DNA from 3 places in the Streptomyces sp. NPDC104761 genome. Region 3 is predicted to be linked to each of the others. Evidence: riboswitches for the same ligand, from Rfam matches in the RefSeq annotation. Region 3 holds a riboswitch; each other region holds the start of a gene.
What was found. Region 3 has a riboswitch for cobalamin ahead of ACZ63F_RS15330 (prenyltransferase/squalene oxidase repeat-containing protein). Riboswitches for the same ligand answer to the same signal wherever they lie in the genome.
Positions count from the first base shown of each region.

Region 1: another riboswitch for cobalamin. It lies ahead of ACZ63F_RS04465 (CbtB domain-containing protein); the one in region 3 lies ahead of ACZ63F_RS15330 (prenyltransferase/squalene oxidase repeat-containing protein).
Region 2: another riboswitch for cobalamin. It lies ahead of ACZ63F_RS18730 (ribonucleoside-diphosphate reductase subunit alpha); the one in region 3 lies ahead of ACZ63F_RS15330 (prenyltransferase/squalene oxidase repeat-containing protein).

Region 1 covers NZ_JBVJNZ010000001.1:977,831-985,469, reverse strand. The annotation lists gene ACZ63F_RS04480 (BTAD domain-containing putative transcriptional regulator) at 1-1,006, shown strand, start outside; gene pgm (phosphoglucomutase (alpha-D-glucose-1,6-bisphosphate-dependent)) at 1,034-2,674, opposite strand; gene ACZ63F_RS04470 (CbtA family protein) at 2,874-3,629, opposite strand; gene ACZ63F_RS04465 (CbtB domain-containing protein) at 3,652-3,873, opposite strand; cobalamin riboswitch at 3,909-4,052, opposite strand; gene ACZ63F_RS04460 (enoyl-CoA hydratase/isomerase family protein) at 4,119-5,174, opposite strand; gene ACZ63F_RS04455 (VOC family protein) at 5,335-6,342, opposite strand; gene ACZ63F_RS04450 (alpha/beta fold hydrolase) at 6,339-7,202, opposite strand; gene ACZ63F_RS04445 (bifunctional 3-(3-hydroxy-phenyl)propionate/3-hydroxycinnamic acid hydroxylase) at 7,213-7,639, opposite strand, start outside.
Region 2 covers NZ_JBVJNZ010000006.1:225,593-233,231, reverse strand. The annotation lists gene ACZ63F_RS18730 (ribonucleoside-diphosphate reductase subunit alpha) at 1-1,315, opposite strand, end outside; cobalamin riboswitch at 1,416-1,573, opposite strand; gene ACZ63F_RS18725 (GNAT family N-acetyltransferase) at 1,616-2,122, opposite strand; gene ACZ63F_RS18720 (NACHT domain-containing protein) at 2,296-5,847, shown strand; gene mctP (monocarboxylate uptake permease MctP) at 5,972-7,576, opposite strand; gene ACZ63F_RS18710 (DUF3311 domain-containing protein) at 7,573-7,639, opposite strand, start outside.
Region 3 covers NZ_JBVJNZ010000004.1:544,630-552,268, forward strand. The annotation lists gene ACZ63F_RS15310 (ECF transporter S component) at 1-818, opposite strand, end outside; gene ACZ63F_RS15315 (ABC transporter ATP-binding protein) at 815-2,425, opposite strand; gene ACZ63F_RS15320 (energy-coupling factor transporter transmembrane component T) at 2,422-3,513, opposite strand; gene ACZ63F_RS15325 (SCO2322 family protein) at 3,959-4,609, opposite strand; gene ACZ63F_RS15330 (prenyltransferase/squalene oxidase repeat-containing protein) at 4,606-5,841, opposite strand; cobalamin riboswitch at 5,956-6,096, opposite strand; gene ACZ63F_RS15335 (phosphotransferase family protein) at 6,134-6,784, shown strand; gene ACZ63F_RS15340 (antibiotic biosynthesis monooxygenase family protein) at 6,845-7,225, opposite strand; gene ACZ63F_RS15345 (hypothetical protein) at 7,357-7,639, opposite strand, start outside.

The DNA of each region.
Region 1 (7,639 bases), on a different contig from region 3:
GACCAGGGCCCGCGTCCTCCAGGTCCTCGTCGACGCGGTCGCCGCCGAGGACCCGCCGCGGGCCCTGGCGGCGGCCCGGGCCCAGCTGGACCTCGCCCGTGCCGACGGCGAACCCCGGCTGATGGCCGCCGCGTTGATGGCCTCGGCACGGCTACTGCCGCACGAGCACCGGACCGGCACCCGGCCGGCGCTCACCGCCGAGCTGCGCGACCTCGCCCGGGCCCACGACCTGCCCGCCTACCGCTGGGTCTGCGAGAACCTGGACGCGATGACCGCCGCCGCCCGCAACGACCCTGCGGCCGTGCACCGGCACACCGCCGAAGGGCTGGTCCTCGCCCGCCGCTACCGGCTGGTGTGGGCGCAGGGGCTCAGCGCCGCGACCTCCGCCATGCTGGCCTGCGTTGCCGGGCGCTTCGAGGCGGCTGAGGCCGCCTACGCCGAGGCGGACACCCTGCTGCAGCGGGTGGGCGCCCACCACGCCACCGGCCTGCGCACGCTCGGGCTGATCACCATGCGGCTCGTCCAGGACCGCGCGGCCGACGTCGAGCCGCTGGTCCGGAAGGTGTACGAGGCGGCGCCCGGCCAGGTCGCGGTGGCGTGGGCGCTGGTCCTGGCGCGGCTGGGCAGACTGGACGAGGCCCTGGCCGTACCCGTCTCCGCGGAACCGCCGCGGGACCACCTCTACGGCCTGGAGCTCGACTTCCGCGCCCAGCTCGCCGTGGTGCACCGGGACCACGGCACGGCGGCCGTCCTCCTCGGGCACCTGCGGCCGTTGCGGGACCAGCTGGCCGGCGCGACGGGCGCGGCGTACGCGAGCCGTCCGCTCTCCCACGCGCTGGCCGACCTGCACCGGCTGCTCGGCGAGGACCGGGCGGCGGCCGAGGGCTACGCGCTGGCCGAACGCACCGCGCTCGCCTGGGGTTCGGCCCACTTGGCGGCCGACGCCCGCCGGGCCGCGGCGGACCTGGCCGAGGCCCGGGCCCGCCGCCGCACCTTCGCGACCTGACGGTCCGGCAGCGGGCCGCCCGCGTCGTCAGCCGCCGAGCGCGGCGTTCACCACCGCCTTCGCCTCCTCCTGCACCCGGGCCAGGTGGTCGGGGCCCTGGAAGGACTCGGCGTAGATCTTGTAGACGTCCTCGGTGCCGGACGGCCGGGCCGCGAACCAGGCGTTCTCGGTGGTCACCTTGATGCCGCCGATCGCCGCGCCGTTGCCCGGCGCCTCGGTGAGGACGGCGGTGACCGGCTCGCCCGCCAGGGTCTCGGCGGTGACCTGGGCCGGGGAGAGCTTGGCGAGGAGGGCCTTCTCGTCACGGGTGGCGGGGGCGTCGATGCGGGCGTAGGCGGGTTCGCCGAAGCGGGCGGTGAGGCCGGCGTAGTGCTCGGACGGCGTCTTGTCCGTCACGGCCGTGATCTCGGAGGCGAGGAGGGCGAGCAGGATGCCGTCCTTGTCGGTGGTCCAGACCGAGCCGTCGCGGCGCAGGAAGGAGGCGCCCGCGGACTCCTCGCCGCCGAACCCGATGGCACCGCTGACCAGTCCGTCGACGAACCACTTGAATCCGACCGGCACCTCGACCAGTTGGCGGCCGAGGTCGGCGGCGACCCGGTCGATCATCGAGGAGGAGACGAGGGTCTTGCCGACGCCGGCGTCCACAGCCCACTGCTCGCGGTGGCGGTAGAGGTAGGAGATGGCGACGGCGAGGTAGTGGTTGGGGTTCATCAGGCCGGCGTCGCGGGTGACGATGCCGTGCCGGTCGGCGTCGGCGTCGTTGCCGGTGGCGACGCGGAACTCGGCGCGCTTCTCGATCAGCGAGGCCATCGCGTACGGCGACGAGCAGTCCATGCGGATCTTGCCGTCCCAGTCCAGCGTCATGAACCGCCAGGTGGGGTCGGTGTACGGGTTGACCACGGTGAGGTCGAGGCTGTGCCGTTCGGCGATCCGGCCCCAGTAGGCGACGGAGGCGCCGCCGAGCGGGTCGGCGCCGATGCGCAGCCCGGAGGCCCGGACCGCGTCGAGGTCCAGGACGCTGGGCAGGTCGTCGACGTACACGCCCATGAAGTCGTAGCGGCCGGTGGCCGGCGCGGCGAGCGCACGCTCGTAGGGGATGCGCCGTACGTCCTTCATGCCGCCCGCGATGATCTGGTTGGCGCGGTCCTGGATCCAGGAGGTGGCGTCGGAGGCGGCGGGGCCGCCGCTGGGCGGGTTGTACTTGAAGCCGCCGTCGGCGGGCGGGTTGTGCGAGGGGGTGACCACGACGCCGTCCGCGAGACCGGTCGTGCGGCCGCGGTTGTGGGTGAGGATGGCGTGCGAGACGGCGGGGGTGGGGGTGTAGCCGTCGGCGCTGTCGACGAGGACGGTCACGTCGTTGGCGGCGAACACCTCGAGGGCGGTGACCTTGGCGGGCTCGGAGAGGGCGTGGGTGTCGGCGCCCAGGAAGAGCGGGCCGTCGGTGCCCTGGCCGCTCCGGTACTCGCAGATGGCCTGGCTCGTGGCGGCGATGTGGTCCTCGTTGAACGCGGTCGTCAGCGACGATCCGCGGTGTCCCGAGGTGCCGAAGGCCACCCGCTGGCCCGGGTCGGACGGGTCGGGGTGCAGCGCGTAGTAGGCCGTGACCAGCCGGGCCACGTCGACGAGGTCCTCCGGAGCCGCCGGCCGGCCCGCTCGCTCATGCGGCATGAGTCCACTTCCTCCGCAGTCGTTGATCGATCGCTCGCCGCCCATCTTTCCCTGTCGGCGGTCACGAACGCGAGTACGGCACCGGCCGCGCGCCGAAGACACGGCGGGTCCACGGCCGGTTCACAGCGGACGCACCGCCGAGGGCCCCCGGACGGTTCCGGCGGGCCCTCTCGTGTCGTGCGGTGTGGCGTGGTGGCGGTCAGTGCGGAGCGGGCGCCGTGCGCGCGGCGGCCGGGGCCTTCGCCGGCTTCGGGTTGAGGACGCGCTCGGCCAGCTCGCCGAAGAGCAGGCCGAATCCGCCCCAGAGCACCAGCTGGATGGCGAGTGCCGAGAGCCGGAACCGCCACAGCAGGGTGGCCGGGAAGTCCGCGGGCACCTCGTTGACGACCGGCAGGAACCGGTAGGCCAGCCCGATGACGACGGCGAACGCGGCCACCGCGAGGACGGTCGCCCACCAGGTGCCCAGCCGCGGCTGGAGCCGTTTGCCGAGGATGGTGGCGGCGACCGCGAGGAGCACGCTGAGGAGCATCATCAGGAAGTACAGCGTGGTCCGCTTGCCGATGGTGTCCGGGTCGCCCACCGACGGCGGGTTGGCCGGGTACTTCAGGAACGGCACCACGTACACGGCGGCCAGGGCGCAGCCGGACAGCAGCAGCGCCGTCGCCCGCGGCGAGAATCTGCCGACGCGGCCGAGGGCGAAGCAGTAGGCCAGGGCGGCGATTCCGCCGAAGGCGACCCCGTAGACGAGGACGCCGGTGGCGAGGCCGGCGGTGGACTGCAGGGAGCGGGAGACGACCTCCATCTCGTGCTCGTGCGCGTGGGCGTCCTCGAAGCTGATCGCCTTGTCGACGTTCGGCTCACCGAGCAGGTAGGCGACGACGAGGGCGAGCAGGCCGGCGGCCAGGCCGGCGAGCATGCCCCGCACCAGGAGGTTCCGGACCGTTGCGGAGTTCATGGGTGGTACGGCGCCCCTCGCGTCAGTGGCAGGGGAAGCCGAGCAGGTGGCGGGCGTCGTGCACCCACTCGTGGACGTCCGTGCCGCTGAACACGGAGGTGGCGCCCTGTTCGGCGCCGACGAAGTACAGCAGGATCAGCATCAGGATGCCGAAGAAGACCGCCCAGGGAGCTATCGCGGACAGCGGCAGCTTGGCGGGAACGGCGGGGGTGTTGGCGGTCGGCGGAGCGACGGTCTGCGCCATGGCAGGACCTCCTCTGGGAGTTCGCGTCCCAACTCGGTGGTGCACAGGACGACGGCCACGGGTCTGACTCACGAGCAGCTGTGGGGCTCTCGCATACAGTGGCGCGACCGTCCCGGATTCCCACCGGGTTCCGTCTCGCCGTCGTCGATATCGGACAGACCGTACCGCGTGTCAGGAGCACGGCCAAGACCGCACCATCAGGCGTGATCTTCGTCTCGCACCTGATGGGCGGGCGGTCGAGCGGGTCAGGCGGGTGGGGCGAGGCCCAGTTCACGGTCGCCGAGCGGGGCGAAGAAGCGGTCGACGTCGGCGTCGGTGACCTCGGTGAGGGCGGCCGGGGACCAGTGCGGGGTGCGGTCCTTGTCGACGACCTGGGCGCGGATGCCCTCCACCAGGTCATGGGTGGCGAGGGTCGCGCAGGAGACGCGGTACTCCTGGTCCAGGACCCGTTCCAGGGTGCCGAGTCGGCGGGCCCGGCGCAGCGCGGCCAGCGTGACCTTCAGGGCGGTGGGCGACCTGGTGAGCAGGGTGTCCGCCGCCTCCTTGGCCGCCGGGTCGCCGTGCGCGAGCAGCCGTTGGACGATCTCCTCGACGGTGCCGGCCGCGTAGCAGGCGTCGATCCACGCACGGTGCCCGGCCAACTCGCCGTCGGGTGGCCGCCGTACCCGCCGGGCGAGCGCCTCGGGCACGGGCAGGGTGGCGAGGTCGGCGACGAACGCGGGGATCGAGCCGGACGGCATGGAGTGGTCGGCGAGTCCGCAGAGCACGGCGTCGGCGGCGCCGATCGTGGCGCCGGTCAGGGCGAGGTGGGTGCCGAGTTCGCCGGGGGCGCAGCCGAGCAGATACGTGCCGCCGACGTCGGGCACGAAGCCGATCCCGGTCTCCGGCATGGCGATCCGCGACCGCTCGGTGGCGATCCGGACGCTGCCGTGGGCCGAGACGCCGACCCCGCCGCCCATCACGATGCCGTCCATGAGGGCGACATACGGCTTGGGGTACCGCGCGATGCGGGCGTTGAGACGGTACTCGTCCCGCCAGAACGCGGCCGCGGCCGAGCCGTCGCCGTCCCGGGCGTCGTCGTGGACGGCGCGGATGTCCCCGCCCGCGCACAGGCCACGCTCCCCCGCGCCGGTGATGACGACGGTCTGGACGGCGGGGTCCCGTTCCCACTCGGTGAGCGCCTCGTCGATGCGGCGCACCATCGCGTGGGACAGCGCGTTGATGGCCTTCGGCCGGTTGAGCGTGAGGTGCGCGGCCCGTCCGTCGACGTGCAGCAGGACGTGTTCGTCGGCGCCGGTCATCCGGACACCTCCGCCGGGCCGTCGGCCGCGATGAGGCGCATGATCTCGTCGGTTCCTTCCGGTTCGGGTGGACGCGTGGGTCATGGACGATCTTCTCCTGTCCACCGCGGCCGGAGCACGCCGACCCGGTCCCAGGTCCGGCGCCTGCCGGCGGCCGGTGTCAGTCGTCGGGGATGCCGGTTCCGCCGAGCGCGGGGACGGTCTTCTCCGGGCGGAGCAGGGAGCGGGCGCCGCAGCGGAACTGGTCGAGCTTGGCGAGGACGGTCCGGCCGACCGGGGTGTGGCCCCAGATGCTGATGCCCTGGTGGGTGCTGGGTTCCCAGGTGGCCTCGTCGATGACGATCGGCTTCCAGCCGACCTCCCACTCGAAGCCGGACGGGGTGCGGGCGTAGTAGGAGAGTTCCTTGTCGTTGGTGTGCTGTCCGACGGACAGGGCCATGTCGAAGCCGAGTTCGTGGACGCGTTGGTAGCTGCGGGCGAGGTCGTCCAGGCTTGCGGCCTGGATGTTGAGGTGCTGGACGCGGGTGCGGACGGGGTCGATCGGCAGGCCGCGGACGGCGGCGACGGCGATGGAGTGGTGGCGTTCGTTGACGCGCAGGAAGCGGATCCTGAGTTTGACGCCGCTGATGGTCTCGTCGATGGAGTCGGTGAGGCGGGCGTCGAAGACGGTGCTGAAGTAGCCGCGCGTCACGGCGGGTCTGGCCGAGGTGATGGCGACGTGGCCCATCCCGGAGTCGCCGGTGACCCAGCCGGACGCGACCATGCGCAGGGGCTCCGCAGTGGTGACCGGGGTGGTGTGGATCTCCTGGGTGATGCCCTTGGGCCCGGGGAAGCGGAGGAGTCGTTCGACGCCCCGCTGCTTCGCCTCCTCGGCGGTGCCCTTGATCACGGGGACGCCGTGGGCGCGGACCCGGGCCTCGATCTGCTCGAAGGTGGTGTGGTCGTCGAGGTGCCAGCCGACCGCGACCACGTCCTCGGCGGGCCCCCGGCGCAGCAGGAAGCGGCACTCGTGGCCGTCGAGGCGGAACCGCGTCAGACCCGTGTCGAGGTCGTCGTGGTGCATGCCGATGGCGTCGGTGCCGAAGCGGCGCCAGTCGGCGAACCGGTTCGTCTCGATGACGAGGTAGCCGAGGCGGACGGAGCCGAAGACGTCGGTCGGCGGGTTCATCGCCGGCCTGCCAGGAAGTCCGCGCACAGGCTGTTGAACAGTTCGGCACGCTCCCACTGCACCCAGTGCCCGGTGTTCGCCACCAGGTACAGGTCGCAGTTGGGCAGCCGGCCGGCCAGCATCCGGCCCCCGGCGGGCCGGTTGACCTTGTCCGCGGCACCCCACAGCACCAGGGTCGGCACGGGCAGCCGTGCCAGGCGCCGGTCGCGGGTGAAGTCCGTCTGCCACAGGGTGCGCAGGGACCTGGGACGGGTCAGCGGCGGGTTCGCGACGACCTCGGGGTCGATGCTGTCCTGGTAACGGGAGTCGATGACCGAGTCGGGCACCTCGGCCGCGTTGAAGACGAGATGGTCGCGGATGAACTTCTCCAGCTTCGGCCGCGAAGGGCCGTCCCCCGTGTAGTAGTCGAGGAGGGCGGTGAGGCCGCGGGTGGGCAGGGTGCGGGTGGTGCCGATGCCGCCCGGGCCCATCAGGACCATGCGGTCGACCCGGCCGGGGGTGTCCAGGGCGAGGCGCAGCGCGCAGGCGCCGCCGTAGGAGTTGCCGACCAGGTGGGCCTTTTCCAGGCCGAGGCGGTCCAGCACGCCCCGGATGTGGTCGGCGAGGTGGCCGAACGGGTCGGTGCCGTCGACGCCCTTGGTGCTGCGGCCGTAGCCGGGCAGGTCGGGGACGACGACCCGGTACTCCTGGGCCAGTTCGGCGATGTTGCGGCTGTAGTTGGAGACTCCCGAGGCGCCGGGGCCGCCGCCGTGCAGCAGCAGGACGGGCGGGCCGTCACCTGTCTCCGCGACGAAGATCTTCTTGCCTGCGACGTCGAGCAGGGACTCGTGCATCGGCGGCGGCGCGGTCCGTGTGGTCATGGGGCGGTCCTCACTGGGCGGAGACGGCGGCGGGCGGTGGCGCGGGGGCGAACCCGGCCGGTGGCGGCGGGAGTCGGGTGCCGGCAGGTGCGGCGGCGTAGACGTAGGCGTCGGGGCGCAGCGCGAGCGTGGCCACGCCGCGCCCGGCCAGCCAGGGCAGCAGCACTCCGTCGCTGTCGACGACCGCGCCCTCGGCCGGACGCGAGCCCGCGGGCAGGACGGCCAGCGAGGGCACCCCCTCCCAGGCGGGCTGCGGGCGGGTCGGGCCGAGGTGCAGCAGCAGCCAGCGGCCGCCGAGCACGTCGTCCAGCCGGACCCGTTCCCCGTCGGGGCCGGTCACCCAGGGCTGCGGGATCTGGTGCCCGGAGGCCTTGGTGCGGGGGCGGGCCTGGAAGCCCTGCGCGTAGGACGCGACCGGTATCCAGTGGGAGTCCACC
Region 2 (7,639 bases), on a different contig from region 3:
GGCCGGGGGTGGCCGTCTGGTTGGCGGTGCGGTTGGCCGCGTCCTTGAACGTCATCCAGCCGTTGCCGGTCTGCGCGAGGGTCCGCATCATCCGGCCGTACAGGTCACGGGCCGGGACGGTCTTGCGGGCCAGCCCGGCGGCCTCGGCCCTGCGGTACGCCGCGTCGAACTCGTCGCCCCACAGGTCCACGAGTTCCGGCACGTCGGCGGGGGAGAACAGCGACCACGGCTCGTCCGCGTTCACCCGGCGCATGAACTCGTCAGGGACCCAGTGCGCGAGGTTGAGGTTGTGGGTACGGCGGGCGTCCTCACCGGTGTTGTCGCGCAGCTCCAGGAACTCCTCGATGTCGGAGTGCCAGGTCTCCAGGTAGACCGCGGCCGCGCCCTTGCGCCGGCCGCCCTGGTTCACGGCGGCGACCGAGGCGTCCAGCGTCTTCAGGAACGGCACGATGCCGTTGGAGTGCCCGTTGGTGCCCCGGATGAGCGACCCGCGGGACCGGATGCGGCTGTACGACAGACCGATGCCGCCGGCGTGCTTGGAGAGCCGGGCGACCTGGTGGTAGCGGTCGTAGATCGAGTCCAGCTCGTCCTTCGGGGAGTCGAGGAGGTAGCAGGACGACATCTGGGGGTGCCGGGTGCCGGAGTTGAAGAGGGTCGGGGAGGACGGGAGGTAGTCGAGGCGGCTCATGAGCCCATAGAGCGCGGCCACTTCGTCCACCGACCTGACGGTGTCGTCCTCGGCGAGACCGGCGGCGACCCGGAGCATGAAGTGCTGGGGCGTCTCGATCACGCGACGGGTGATCGGGTGCCGGAGCAGGTACCGGCTGTGCAGCGTGCGCAGGCCGAAGTAGCCGAAGCGGTCGTCGGCGGCCGGGTCGACGAGCGCGTCGAGGCGGGCCGTGTGCAGCCGGACGAACTCGGCGGTCCGGTCGGCGATGAGGCCCTCGCGGTGCCCCACCGCGACGGACTCGGTGAAGGACGTCACGCCCTGCGAGGCGGCCTCGGCGCGGATGGAGACGGTGAGCAGACGCGCGGCCAGCCGCGAGTAGGCGGGGTCCTCCGAGATCAGACCGGCGGCGGCCTCGGTGGCCAGCTCGCGCAGTTCCGCCTCGTCGGCCCGCGCCGACCGGCCGCGCAACGCGGCGGCGGCGACCCGGCCGGGGTCGGCGTCGGGGAGGTCGGCGGTCAGCTCGGTCAGGGTCCGCAGCAACGCGGTACCAGGACCGTCCCCTTCCACGGATGCCGCCAATGCTGCGGATGCCGCGGATTCCCCGGAAACGGCCGCTGAAGCCGGGTCGGCTGGCGCGATGGTCACGTGGGGCTCTCCCTCGCTGGGCACGGGGCCTGGCGGAGGGCAGGGGGCAGCACGAGCGCGCGGGCACGCGTCGAGACCCTGGCCCACTCCACGAGGCCCGGACGTCAGAACGCCCTGACCGGGTGGCCGGGCGTGCTGTCGGCAGGTCCTCGGACTGACTCCTGTGCACGAACACGCACAAGTACACCGTTGCGGGACAGTTCCGGATTCGCACCGGATTCCCCTGCGGCGACAGCGAGCATGAGCATACATCTAGTGCCGGGCTGTCACGTCACCCCCAGATGTTGTGTCGCGGCGGTGTCAGAGCGTCAACTCGTAGGTGAGGAGAGTGATGTCCGCCAGCTCTGGCAGGGGACTCCAGTCCCGGTCCGGTGTGCGGACGAAGCCGAGGCGTTCGTAGAGCCGGTGGGCGGTGTGCATGGTCCGCTGGGTGGACAGCACGACGGCCGTGCAGCCCGGCACGGCCCGTGCGCGGTCCACGCAGGCCCGCACGAGGGCCTCGCCGGCGCCCCGGCCGCGGGCGGCCCGGGTGACGGCGAGCATCCTGATCTCGGCCTCCGAGGGGGCGGCGATGTCGGCCATGGGACCGGGGCCAGGGGCGAAGGTGACACCGCCGAGGAGGGTGCCGCCGGCCACGGCGACGAGGACGGTGGCCGCGGCTGCCCGCTTCGCCACGTCCCTGAGTTCGGTGAGATACGAGTCGCTCTCCCCGAAGTCCAGGAGGCCGTCCTGAAGGTAGGCCTGGGCGGTGAGCTCGCCGAGAGCGTCGTACTCGGCGGGGTCCGCGGGCCGGATCGTGATGTCCATGCCGCCGAGTCTGCCGGAGGGCTCTGCCGACGTGCTCCCGGATTTCCGGGGTGCCACCTTCCCCGTCCGGGCCGTGCGCGCAGTCGAGTTGCGGGGCCGGAAGGGAGTGCTTCCATGGAGTTAGGTGCCCGCGGGTCCTCCGTACCGAGAGCCGTCTCGCAAGGAGAGGCACCATGACGAGAATCGTCCGTCACCCGCCGGGCAAGGTACGGCCACGCAGCGCGCCGATGGCGACGCTGGACCTGCGACGCGCGGGCAGCCGGGTCGGATCCGGCCTCGTGGGCCGGTGGCACGCCCTGACGATCCGTCTGGAGGCCCGCCGCGGCGCCACCCGGCCCAGGAAGTGGCACCGGTGGGTCTCCTACGCCAACGTCACGAGGGCCGTCTGGCTGGTCGCCGCGCTGGCCTTGCTCGCCTGGACCGGCGAGGGGGTGTACATCCTCGCCACGAGCGAGTCGACCGGATTCGAATCATGGCGCAAGCACAACAGCGTGGGGTTCGATACCGTCAGAGGATTCGTCGGCCCGATCCTCGCCGCCTCCCTCGCCGCCGCACTCTTCCTGTTCTGGTGGTACCGGTGGACCAAACGGCGTTACCTCGCCAAGGCGCTGCGCGATCCCCGCAGACTGGTGCCCACCGCGGGCCCCGACACCGCCGAGATAGTCGGCCGGGACGAGATCGCGCAGGTCATCGCCGAACGGCTGCGGGAGCGCGACACGCGCCGGCCCTATCTGCTGGTCGGAGGCGTCGGCGCCGGCAAGACCGCCGTCCTCGTCCGGCTCACCGAACTCCTGGCCCACCAGAACGCCGTACCGGTGCCGATCCGGCTCCGCGACGCGGTGGACGGATCCGGCCTGAACTTCGAACGTCTGGCCAGGCGACGCTTCGCCGACGAGGCGCCCAAGGGCATCCTGGCCCGTACCAAGACCGACCGGGTCTGGCAGCAGCTCCTCGCCGACGACAAGCCGGTCGTCCTTGCCGACGGTCTGGAGGAGGCCCTCCTCGACGACGGCCATGAACAGAACCGGGACAACGTCATCCGCCAGGCCATCGAACGCGCCCACGAGGAGAAACTTCCCCTGGTCATCGCCTCACGGCCGCACAGCCCGCTGGAGAACACCTCCGCCGCGATCGTCGAACTGGAACCGCTCGGCGAGGACGCGGCAGTGCGCTTCGTCGAGGCAGGCGTACCGGAGAGCGACGAGCGCCGGGTGGACTGGATCGTGGAGACGGCGGAGGTGACCGAGTCGCCGATCTACCTCCAGATCGCCCGCGAACTCCACCGGCGCGGAGCCCTGGACCACGACCGTCCGGACCATGATCCCCACCACCTGGACGCGCGCAGCCGCGACCGGGCCACCCTGCGGCTGTGGCTGCTGGAGAGCTGGGCCGAGGCAGTGTGCGAGGGGAAGCTGCGCGAGGACGTCGCACTCGCCCCGCAGGAGCGCCGCGACGCCCTCGAGCTGGTCTCGGCCCTGGCCTGTGTCGGCCTGCTCCAGGACAAACTGGAGGTCGGCCTCCCGGAGCTGCTCGCCCCGGAGGTCCTGCACCCCGGTCCGGCCCGGCGGGCCCGGGCCCTGGCGGAACGCGTGTGGGCCGACCGCGTGTTCGACCACTACGGCAAGCACGGCACCGTGCTCTCCGACTGGCACCGACAGCAGATCTGGGACGCGCTGTGCGAGCGGCTCGGCGACGAGGAACGCCGACGGCTGCGCGCGGGGAACCTCGACCAGTGCCAGGCCGGCCTCGCCCGTCTCGCGGCCCAGGCCGGCAGACTCAAGCTGGTGGAGGGCTCCGGGCGAAGGGTCCGCTTTCCGCACAGCATCATCCAGGCCTACCTCGGCTACCGCCTGCTGAACCAGCTGGGGGAGCGGGGTGCCGGGCAACTCGTCGAGGAGGCGCTGCAGCCGCCCGGTCCCAGCCGGGAACTGCTCATCGCGCTGGTGCTGTTGTCCCGGGTGCGGGAGGCGCGATCGCCGCACCCGGGGAGCGGGATGCGGGCCGCCGTGCGCAAGGGGGTCGCCGAGCGGGTCCGGCAGTCGCCCGTCGGGGGCCGCACGCCGGCCCAGCGGTTGTGTGACGCCGCGCGCCGTCGCACCGACGATCCGAAGGCCCTCGACCTCTACGCCGCGGCTCTGGAGATCGAGAGTGCGGAGCCCGATCCCCGCCGCCTGGGCGACATCGTGGCCGCTGTGCGCGAACGCTGGCCCGCCGTCAAAGGTGACCGCCGCACGCTGAGGGACGCCAAGCGCAGACTGCTCAAGCAGCTCGGAGCCGCGCTGCGCAAGGTGTCCGACCGGGTCGACACTGCCCCGCTGTACTGGGAGCTCTTCCAGGTCGGCGTCGAGGAGTCCTCCTACTCCATCCGCCTGGCCATCGCCCAGGAGTTCGGCGCCGGCGGCAACCCCGCGTTCGCCGTGATCCGCGAGCGGGTCGGTCTGAACAGCGACCCGGTGAGGGAGTACGAGGACCGGCTCGGCCGGCTGAGGGCGTGGAAGCGGCGCGAGTACGAGACGTGGGCCGCGGACATGGCGCGTGCGAGGTCGGCCAAGTCGCTCTCGGGCACCGTGTCGACCGAGCGCGTCCGGCAGCTTCAGCAGGACCGGAAGGAGCTCAACCGGCGCTACCGCGAGCAACGGGTCTGTCTGTTCCGGGAGTTCGTGATGCGGGCCTGGATGGTCCCGATGCTCCTGGGTTCTGTCGACGAGGCCCACCGTGACGAGGCGCGGGAGCGCCTCGCCAAGTGGCTGCGCCACCTCGACCCGAACTTCACCGGCGGCGCCGCCGACCTGCCACTCGCCCTGGAGGCCGCGCTGGCCCAGGGCTTCAAGTACGCGGCCAACCGGCGCCGGCGGTATCCGGAGACCTACCCCGGTGGGCGCGCCGATCTGATTCGGCAGGCGGAGACCGTGCTGCAGCAGTCACGGTGCTGGTACGCGCAGCTCAGCCTGCTGCACGCACTGTGCCTGTGGGAGCTCGAGGACTGCGCCGACGGCAGCGGGGCCTCCGCGGTGCAGACCGTGCAGCGGTGGCTGTCGATGACGGGCACCGTGAACGCGCCGCCGGGGCGGGCCGACGCGTCCGGCGGGACGCCCCGGCGGTGCCTGCACCCGTTCGTCGCCGAAGCCGGTGACCTGGTGGCCCTCGCCCTGGAGACGGGGCAGCCCGAGCGGTTCCTGTGGATCGACGAGAAGGGCACGGCCGACAACATCGGGGCCCGCGCCGACACCTGTGGGGGCCACCGCAGGCACAGCCTGTGGATTGCGCCGTCGGTCGGCTGGAGCACCCTGGATCCGCGCGCCCAGCGGCTCGTCGCCGACGTACTGGTCATGCTGAATCTCATCGAACGGGACGGGCATCCGGACGGGGTCGAGGAACGCCTGGCCCGTGCGGAGCAGCCGGGTATGCCGCTGCCGCCGTGCATCCGTGCGAACCGGGAGCCGCTGCGGCCTGGACTGCGGATCGGCACGTCCACTCCGCCCGAACCGGGCGTGACCTGTCTGCCCGACTGCAAGTTCCAGCTCTGCCCGTACCCGCCGCGCGGCTGGCTGCCCCGTGGGGAGATCCGCGAGCCGTTCTGCCGCCAGCAACAGGCGCTGCTGCCGGGCGGCGTACGGCGCTGGCTGCCGCGGGGGCTGCACCGGAAGACGCCGCGCTGGGTCGGGATGCGGGTGCGCGAACTGGACCGGTTCTGGGACGAGATGGCCCGGCGGACGAGGGAGTAGCGGCGGAGGGGGAAGCCGAAAGCGGGCCGCCGAGGGGGAATTCCCCGGCGGCCCGCTGCGGGTCGTGTGTGGCTGGTCGCGCGGTTCCTCCCCCAGCCTTCGGCCGGGGGTACCCCCGGCGCCCCTAAAGGGGCGCTACCGCCGGGGGCAGTTCCACCTCCACGTCCGGGTCGCCCGCGTCCGCCGTGTAGTCCTCGGGGCTGGTCTCGTCGATGCCCTCGGGGGCCTTGAAGGCCTTCAGGGCGAAGGTCAGGACCACCGTGACGACCACGTTCATCACGAACGCCGTCAGGCCGATGTAGCCGATCTGGCCGAGGCCGGGGATGTCCTTGGACGAGCCGCCGAAGTGCGCCTGGGTCGGGGAGGCCACGCCGTACGCGGCGACCGTGCCGTAGACCATGCCGACCGCCCAGCCCGCCAGCAGGGCCCAGCGGTGGAACCAGCGCGTGAACAGGCCGCCGACCAGGGCCGGGAAGGTCTGCAAAATCCAGATGCCGCCGAGCAGCTGGAAGTTGATGGCGACCGTCTTGTCCATGGTGAGGACGAAGATCAGCGCGCCCACCTTCACCAGCAGCGACACCAGCTTGGAGACCTGGGCCTCCTGCTTGGGCGTGGCGTCCGGCTTGATGAAGTCCCGGTAGATGTTGCGGGTGAAGAGGTTCGCGGCCGCGATGGACATGATTGCTGCGGGGACCAGGGCGCCGATGCCGATCGCCGCGAAGGCCACGCCCGCGAACCAGTCCGGGAACATGTTCTCGAACAGCTGGGGGATGGCCAGCTGGCCGTTGGTGACCTTGACGCCGGCGGCGATGGCCATGAAGCCCAGCAGGGCGAGCAGGCCCAGCATCAGGGAGTACAGCGGCAGGATCGTGGTGTTGCGGCGGATCACGTCACGGCTCCTGGAGGAGAGCGTCGCGGTGATCGAGTGCGGGTACATGAACAGGGCCAGCGCGGAGCCCAGCGCCAGGGTGGCGTACGTCCACTGGCCGGCCGCGGGCGGGACGAGGCCGCCGGCTCCCGCCGCCGTGAACTTGTCGCCCGCCTTGGCGAAGACGTCGTCGAATCCGCCCAGCTTGATCGGGATGTAGATGATCGCCACCGCGATGACGATGTAGATCAGCGCGTCCTTCACGAACGCGATCAGGGCGGGGGCGCGCAGGCCCGAGGAGTAGGTGTAGGCCGCGAGCACCCCGAAGGCGATGAGGAGCGGGAGGTCCTTCACGAACCAGTTGGTGCCGTCGCTGCCGCCGACGCCCATCACGTCCAGCACCGCCTGGATGCCGACGAGCTGCAGTGCGATGTACGGCATCGTCGCCAGGATGCCGGTCAGCGCGACGGCGAGCGAGAGGCCCTTGGAGCCGAAGCGGCCGCGCACGAAGTCCGAGGTCGTCACGTAGCCGTGGCGGTGCGAGACCGACCACAGACGCGGCAGGAACGTGAAGATCAGCGGATACACCAGGATCGTGTACGGCACCGCGAAGAAGCCGGCCGCGCCCGCCGCGTAGATCGCCGCCGGTACGGCGACGAAGGTGTACGCCGTGTACAGGTCGCCGCCGAGCAGGAACCAGGTGACCCAGGTGCCGAACGACCGGCCACCGAGACCCCATTCGTCGAGGGAGTGCTCGTTCTCGGCCTTGCGCCAGCGCGCGGCCAGGAAACCCATGGCCGTGACGGCCAGGAAGAAGAAGATGAAGACGCCGAGCGCGACGCCGTTCACACCGTCCTTCACTGCTGCGCACCCCCGTCCGTGCTCGTCGCGGTCTCGGCCCTGCGGGTGCGCTGGTCGCGCTGC
Region 3 (7,639 bases):
GCGGTCTCGAACGCGGCCCGCCGGGTGGCCCGGCGCAGCGCCCGCAGCAGCGCCGGACCGAGCAGGAGGGTCAGGGCGACCGTGCACAGGGCCCGGCCCAGGTTCCAGCCCATGGCGGTGGCCAGGCTGTAGGCGAGGAAACGGGCCAGGTTGGCGGCGGGCCCGGCGTGCGGGTCGAAGGAGAGGTTCGAGGCGTTGCCGGCCAGCAGCGGCCAGCCCGCCAGGTCGACGACCAGGCCGTAGCCGAACGCGGCCAGGAAGCCGTACCCGGCCAGCAGCGCCAGCTCGCCGCGGCCGCGCAGCCGCCCCGCGCCCGGCAGCAGCCCGGCCCCCATCGTGAACCAGCCCATCGCCAGCATCTGGAACGGCAGCCACGGCCCGACCCCGCCGGTGAGCAGCGCCGACGCGAACATGGTGAGCGAGCCGAGTGTGAACCCGAAGCCCGGCCCGAGCACCCGCCCGCTCAGCACCATCAGGAAGAACATCGGCTCGATCCCGGCGGTCCCGGCGCCGACCGGCCGCAGCGCCGCCCCGGTCGCGGCCAGCACGCCCAGCATCGCCACCGCCTTCGGACCCAGCCCCGACTCGGCGATCGTCGCCGCCAGCACGGCGACCAGCAGCACCAGCAGGCCCGCGAAGAGCCAGGGCGCGTCCTGGGCGTGCGAGGCGATCCTGGAGGAGGGCGGGGCGAGGAACGGCCAGCCGACGGCGACCACCCCGACCGCGCTGACGAGGAGGAGGGCGGCCAGGGAGCGCGGGCCGAGCCGCACGGGGTCGGCTGCGCGGGACCTCGCCCCGGCAGGGGCCGTGCCGGTCACGCCAGGGCCTCGCGGACCTGGGCCACGGTGAGCCACCGCTCGGGCGCGAGGATCTTCGTCACCTGCGGCGCGAAGGACGGCGAGGAGACGACGATGTCGTCGGTGGGCCCGTCCGCGATGACCTCGCCCTCCGCGAGCAGCACCACCCGGTGCGCCAGCTCCGCGGCCAGCTCCACGTCGTGCGTGGCCAGCACGATCGCGTGCCCGTCGGCGGCCAGCCCGCGCAACACGCCCACCAGCCGGGCCTTCGCCGCGTAGTCCAGGCCCCGGGTCGGCTCGTCGAGCAGGAGCAGCGGCGGCCGGGCGGTGAGGACCACGGCCAGCGCGAGGGCGAGCCGCTGCCCCTCGGAGAGGTCACGGGGGTGCGTGCCGTCCGCGACCCCCGGCAGCAGCTCGGACACCAGCCCGCGGCAGGTCCCCGCGGCCGCCCCCGCGTCCCGGTCGGCGGCCGCGCACTCGGCACCGACCGTGTCGGCGTACAGCAGGTCCCGGGGTTCCTGCGGGACCAGTCCGACCAGGCGTACGAGGTCGCGCGGGCGCGTGCGGTGCGGGACCGCGCCGCCGACCCGGACCGTGCCGGAGCCCGGTTCGACGAGCCCGACCAGGGCGCCCAGCAGCGTGGACTTCCCGGCGCCGTTGCGCCCCATGAGGGCGACGGTCTCCCCGGCGGCGACGGTGAGACCGACGCCCCGCAGCGCGTCGACCCGGCCCCGGCGGACGCCGAGGGAGCGCACCTCGGCGAGGGGAGCCGCGGGGCCGGTGGCGGGCCGCTGCTCCGGGACCCGCACGGCGAGCCGCTCCCGCAGCCCGGTCGCCGTCGCCCGGCGCCGGGCGTCCCGCACCGTCATCGGCAGCGGCGACCACCCGGCCAGCCGCCCCAGCTCCACCACCGGCGGGCACACCGGCGACACGGCCATCACCTCGGCGGGCGTCCCGCACACCGGCGCGGCCCCGTCCCCCGGGAGCAGCACGACCCGGTCGGCGTACTGCACGACCCGCTCCAGCCGGTGCTCGGCCAGCAGCACCGTCGTGCCCAGGTCGTGCACCAGCCGCTGGAGCACGGCCAGCACCTCCTCGGCGGCGGCCGGATCGAGCGCGGAGGTCGGCTCGTCGAGCACCAGGACCGCGGGATGCGGGGTGAGCACCGACCCGATCGCGACCCGCTGCCGCTGCCCGCCGGAGAGCGTGGCGATCGCCCGGTCCCGCAGCTCGGCGAGCCCCAGCAGATCCAGCGTCTCCTCCACCCGCCGCCGCATCACCGCCGGAGCGATCCCCAACGACTCCATCCCGTAGGCCAGTTCGTCCTCCACCGTGTCGGTCACGAAGTGGGCGAGCGGATCCTGCCCCACCGTGCCCACCACATCGGCGAGTTCACGCGGACGGTGGCTGCGGGTGTCCCGGCCGGCCACCGTCACCCGGCCGCGCAGGGTGCCGCCGGTGAAGTGCGGCACGAGCCCGCTCACCGAGTTCAGCACCGTCGACTTCCCGGTCCCGGACGGGCCCACCAGCAGGACGAGTTCACCCTCGGGTACCTCGAAGTCGACGCCCTGGACGGCGGGCCCGGCCGCGCCCTCGTACGTCACGGAGACGTTCTCGAAGCGGATCACGACGGCTCCTTCGGCACGGCGAGGGCGGGCAGCAGACCGAGCAGCACGGCGGCCGCGGGCCACAGCGGAAGCGTGGGGGCGACCAGCGGTACGACACCGGGCTGCAGGGCGGCCGGGTCGCGGACGGACGCCAGGGTGAGCAGGGCGGCGACGGCGGCGCCCGCACCGGACACCAGCCAGGCCCGCGCGTCCCACGGGTCCGGCCGGTACCGGGTGCGCGGCGAACGCCGGCCGCCGAGCCGCAGCCCCGCCAGCGCGGCGGCCACCCCGCCCAGCAGCAGGGGCAGCCCGTAGCCGCCGCCCTCGGTGGTGAGCAGCCCGTACAGCCCCGCGCAGACGCCGAGCAGGCCGCCGAGGGTGAGCGCGGCCGTCGTACGGCGGACCCGGGCCGGGACGTCGGCGCTGCGGCCGTACCCGCGCGCGTCCATCGCGGCGGCCAGGGCGACCGACCGCTCCAACGCGCCCTCCAGGACCGGGAGGGCGACCTGGAGCAGGCCGCGGAGGCCGGAGTCGGGCCGGCCGCGCAGCCGCCGGGCGGCCCGCAGCCGCTGCACGTCGGCGACCAGGTGCGGTGCGAAGGTGAGCGCGACGACGACGGCCACGCCCAGCTCGTACAGGGCGCCGGGCAGGGACTTGAGCAGCCGGGCCGGGTTGGCGAGCGCGTTCGCGGCACCGACGCAGATGAGGAGGGTGGCGATCCGGAGCCCGTCGTAGAGCGCGAAGACGAGCGCCTCGGCCGTGACCTTCCCGCCGAGGCGGATGCCCTGGGCCCAGTGCGGGAGCGGGATGTCGGGGAGGGTGACGAGGGTGTGCGCGCCGGGGACGGGCGAGCCGAGGAGGACGGTGAACGCGAGCCGCACGACCAGCACGGCGAGACCGAGCCTGGCGAACGCGCCGTAGGAGCGGGACCAGGGCGCGGTCCGGCTGCGGCAGGCGGCCACGACGTACCCGGTGACGGCGATGAGCAGCCCGAGCACCAGCGGGTTGGTCGTCCGCGACGCGGCGACCCCGAGCGAGAGGGACCAGAGCCACCAGGCGCCGGGGTGCAGGGCGCGGGCGCGTGCGAGCCGGCGCGGTGGCGGGGCCACGCGCCCGCGCTCGCGGGGTGCCCCCTGCGCCCACCCTCCCCCACCCGCGGCTTCGCTCGAGCGAGGGAACCCCCATCGCCCCAGGGCCGCGGGGACCTTCGCGAGCAACCCCCACCGTCCCGCGGCGACGCGACTACCTGCGGCAGGGGCGTGCCCCGTCAGGGGCGCGGGGAACTGCGCGAGCAACCCCCACCGTCCCGCGGCGACGCGACTGCCCGCGGCGGGGGCGTGCCCCGTCAGGGGCGCGGGGAACCGCGCGAGCAACCTCCACCGTCCCGCGGTGACGCGACTGCCTGCGTCGGGGGCGTGCCCCGTCAGGGGCGCGGGGAACTGCGCGAGCGACCCCCACCGGCCTGCGGTGACGCGACTGCCTGCGTCGGGGGCGTGCCCCGTCAGGGGCGCGGGGAACTGCGCGAGCAACCTCCACCGTCCCGCGCTGTGGCGCTCACGCATTCTTCCGCCGCCGTGCCTGCCAGAGGGCACCCGCGGCCACCACGACGACCACCCCCACGCCGGCCGCCAGGCCGATCGACGGTCCGCCGTCCGACGTGCCCCCGGCCGCCCCCGCCCCTGCCCCCGCCGTCACCTTCTCGCCGCACCCCCGCGCCGGATACCCCCCGATCGCACACAACAACGCGTTCGCGTCGTACCGCAGCGGCTTCGCCACCGTCGCCAGGGCGTCCGCCGTCGTCGCGTCCTCGGGGACCACCGCGCAGGCGGTGCGCCGCGCGGGCGGCTTCTCTCCGGCGGGCGCGTCCGCCGCCGTGCCGAAGTCGACGACCAGGGCCACTCGCTTCCGGCCCCCGACGGCGGGCGTGTCCGCGCAGATCGCGCCGAAGCCGGCCGTGCCGCGCGGCTGCGACGCGTCCGAGGAGTCCTCGCTCACCGCGAAGCGGAAGCCCTCGACCGAACCGTCGCCGGGCCGCGCGGTCGAGGGGCCCTGCGTGGCGTACGTCCAGCGCGCGCCGTCCCGCTCCCAGAAGGACCAGTAGCGGTAGCCCGTGGCCGCCGCCGGCCCCGCGGCCGTCGCGCACAGCGTCAGCACGGCCAGGAGCAGCAGCCCCGCCCGGCGGACCGCGTACCCGGTCACGGTCACAGCTGCTGCTGCTTCCGGCGGCCGCTGAACAGGAAGCCGATGCCGATACCTGCGACGAGCCCGGTACCGACGATCCACCACACGCTGTTTCCCGACTTCTTCTCCGCGTTCTTCGCCGCGTTCTTCTCCTCGGCGTGCTTCGCGGCAGCGGCTTGCGGGGCCGGTCCCGTCGCGTTCAGCGCCGTCACCAGGTTCGTGCCGCCGAAGTCCCGCGGGTCCGCACCCATCGCGTGTGCGGCGAGGATCAGTTCGGCGTAGGCCGCGGGCCCGCTCTGCTCCGCCCACGGCACGGCGTGCGCCTCCAGCCAGGCGTACGGCTTCTTCGCCTGCCCGGTCCAGCCCTGCGCGGCCAGGGCGACGACCGCGTCGGCGGTGTTGCCGTAGTCCGGCTGGGGCTTGGCACCGGCGAGCGCGGAGACGAGATGGCCGCTCTTCGACATGGCGTCCGCCAGGTACGCGGCGCCGTTGCGGGCCACCTCCTCCCGCGTCCGCGTCGTGCCGGAGCCGGCGCACGCGGGACCCTCCGCCCGGGCCTTGCCGGCCGTCGTCACGAACCCCTTGCCGAGGGCCCCGAGCACCCCGGCCGCGGTCGCGTCCGCGTTGGCGGCCAGCTTCCCCTGCTGGTCCGGCTGGTAGGCGAGGGCACCGCCGCCGTCCTGGCCGCAAGGGAGGGACCACTTGGCGAGGAGGTCGTACGGCGACCTGTCCGCGCTCGCGCCGGCCGCCGCGAGCGCGCCCACGACCACGCCGGTGGAGTTGGTGTCACTGGGCGAGCCGGGGGTGTAGCCCCAGCCGCCGTCCTTGTTCTGCACCGACTTCAGCCAGCTCACCGCCTTGGCCGCGGCGGCGTCGCGCCCGCCGACCGCCTTCAGCGCCTGTACGGCGGCGGCCGTGCTGTTCGTGTCGACCGCCACCTTGGCGTCGCAGGCCGCCGTCGGCTCCGCGCGGAAGGCGGCGAACGCGCCGTTCGCGCACTGCTGCCCGGCCAGCCAGTCCACCGCCTTCGCGGCCGGGGTCACCCCCACCGCACGCTGGGCCAGCAGGGCGAGGGACTGGCGCCAGACGCCGTCGAACTTGGGGTCCGAACCGCCGTACAGCCCCGACGGGAGCACCGCCGGCGCGGACGGCGACGGGGACGTGGTGCCGGCGGCCAGCGCGGTCGTCGCGGGCATGGCGGCACCGATGACGGCGGTGGCGGCCAGCGCCCCGGCGGTGCGGCGGAGGACGGTCATGGTCGGCGGGTGCCTCTCCCTGCGGGGAGCCGGGCAGCGGGGGAGACCCCGGCGGCTCGGCTCCGTAAACCTCGACGGTGCCGTGCGACGACGGGCGCCGGCGCACATGAGCCGATCAACGTCCCGGGCGCGGCGGTCCGGCTTGCCACGGCAGGTGGCTCACGGTTGCGGGTCAGCGCCGGAATTGCACCGGCTTCCCCCCGTACGGGTGATGACGACCCGGCTACTTTACCGGCCGCCCCGGGGAAGCCGAGAGGGGGCTGTGCGGGGACCGTTTCGTTAGGGTCGGGCCATGACGGGGAGACTGCTCGGGGCGGGGCGTTCGGCCGACGTGTACGAGATCGACGAGGCGTGGGTGTTGCGCCGGGACCGCGACGGCTGGGGGGACGCGGCCGCCGAGGGCGCGGTGATGGCGTACGTACGGGAGCAGGGGTACCCGGCGCCCCGGGTGCGGCCGACCGGGTCCCGTACCGAACTGGTCATGGAGCGGCTGTCCGGGCCGACCCTGCTGACGGCACTGCTGGCGGGGGAGACGGGCCCGGCGGAGGGCGGTGCGCTGCTCGCGTCGCTGCTGCGGCGGCTGCACGCCGTGCCCGGCCGGGACCCGGCCGACCCCGGCGCCCGGGTCCTCCACCTCGACCTCCATCCGGACAACGTGATGCTGACCCCCGACGGCCCCCGGGTCATCGACTGGACCAACGCCGAGGACGGGCCACCCGGGCTCGACTGGGGCATGTCCGCGGTGATCCTCGCCCAAGCGGCCCTCGGTACACACCCGTTGGCCCGCGACCTGCTAACGGCCCTGCTCGCCGAGCCCGGCGAACTGACCGAGGACGGCCTGACGGAGGCCCTGCGCCGGCGCGCGGCCAATCCGACGATGAGCCGAGCGGAAGTCGAAGTGCTGGACGCGGCGGGCCAGTTGATACGTTCGATCGCCTTCTAGCGTTCTCGCCTCCTGGCGTTCTGGGCTCCTGGCGTTCTCGTCTCCTGGCGTTCTCGCTCTCTAGCGTTCTGGCGCCGTCTCCGCGGACCGCCCCCGCGTGAAACCGTGGCTACGCTCCACCTTCGCCACGTGCAGGGTGTAGCTCTCGTACCACTCGGCCCGCCCGCGCCGCTGCGCCGCGCGGTGCTCGGCGTCGGTCCGCCACCGGGTGAGCGCGTCGGCGTCACGGAAGTACCCGACGGTGATGCCCAGCCCGCCGGGGGTCTGCGCGTGGTCCATCCCCAGGTACCCGGGGATGTCCTTCACGAGGTCCTCCATGCGTGCGTTGGTCTCGCTGTAGCCACTCTGGTCCTGGGTCCGGATCGTGGTGAAGACGGCCATGTAGTACGGGGGTTCATAGGCCTGGACGGGCACGACGGTCGCTTCGGGGTGATCGCTCATGGCCGCACCGTAGAGCGGAACATGCCCGGTGATCCAGCGCCCAGGCAAGGGCGCCGGGGGAGGAACCGCGCGGCCAGCCACGACGGTGCCGCAGCGACCGACGACACCTCGCGGCACTTCCGGCGGAGCGTTCAAGCCGCGTCCGCAAGCGGCGCGATGCCCACCGACAGATGGCGGCCCATGCGGCGCAGCGCGTCGTCGCAGGCGTCCGGGGTCTCGCCCACCGCCACCCACAGGGCCAGCCGGTCGGCGGTGGTGGCATGCGGGCCCGCGGTGACGTGGTTGCCGGTGTGCTGGGTGAGGAGCATGCGGTCGGCGCCGGGCTCGTGGGCGGCGTCGGGGGAGAGGTCCAGGTGGTCGAGGCGGCCGGTGGCGGCCGGGTACGCGAACTGGATCGCGGCCGCCCGCTGCCGG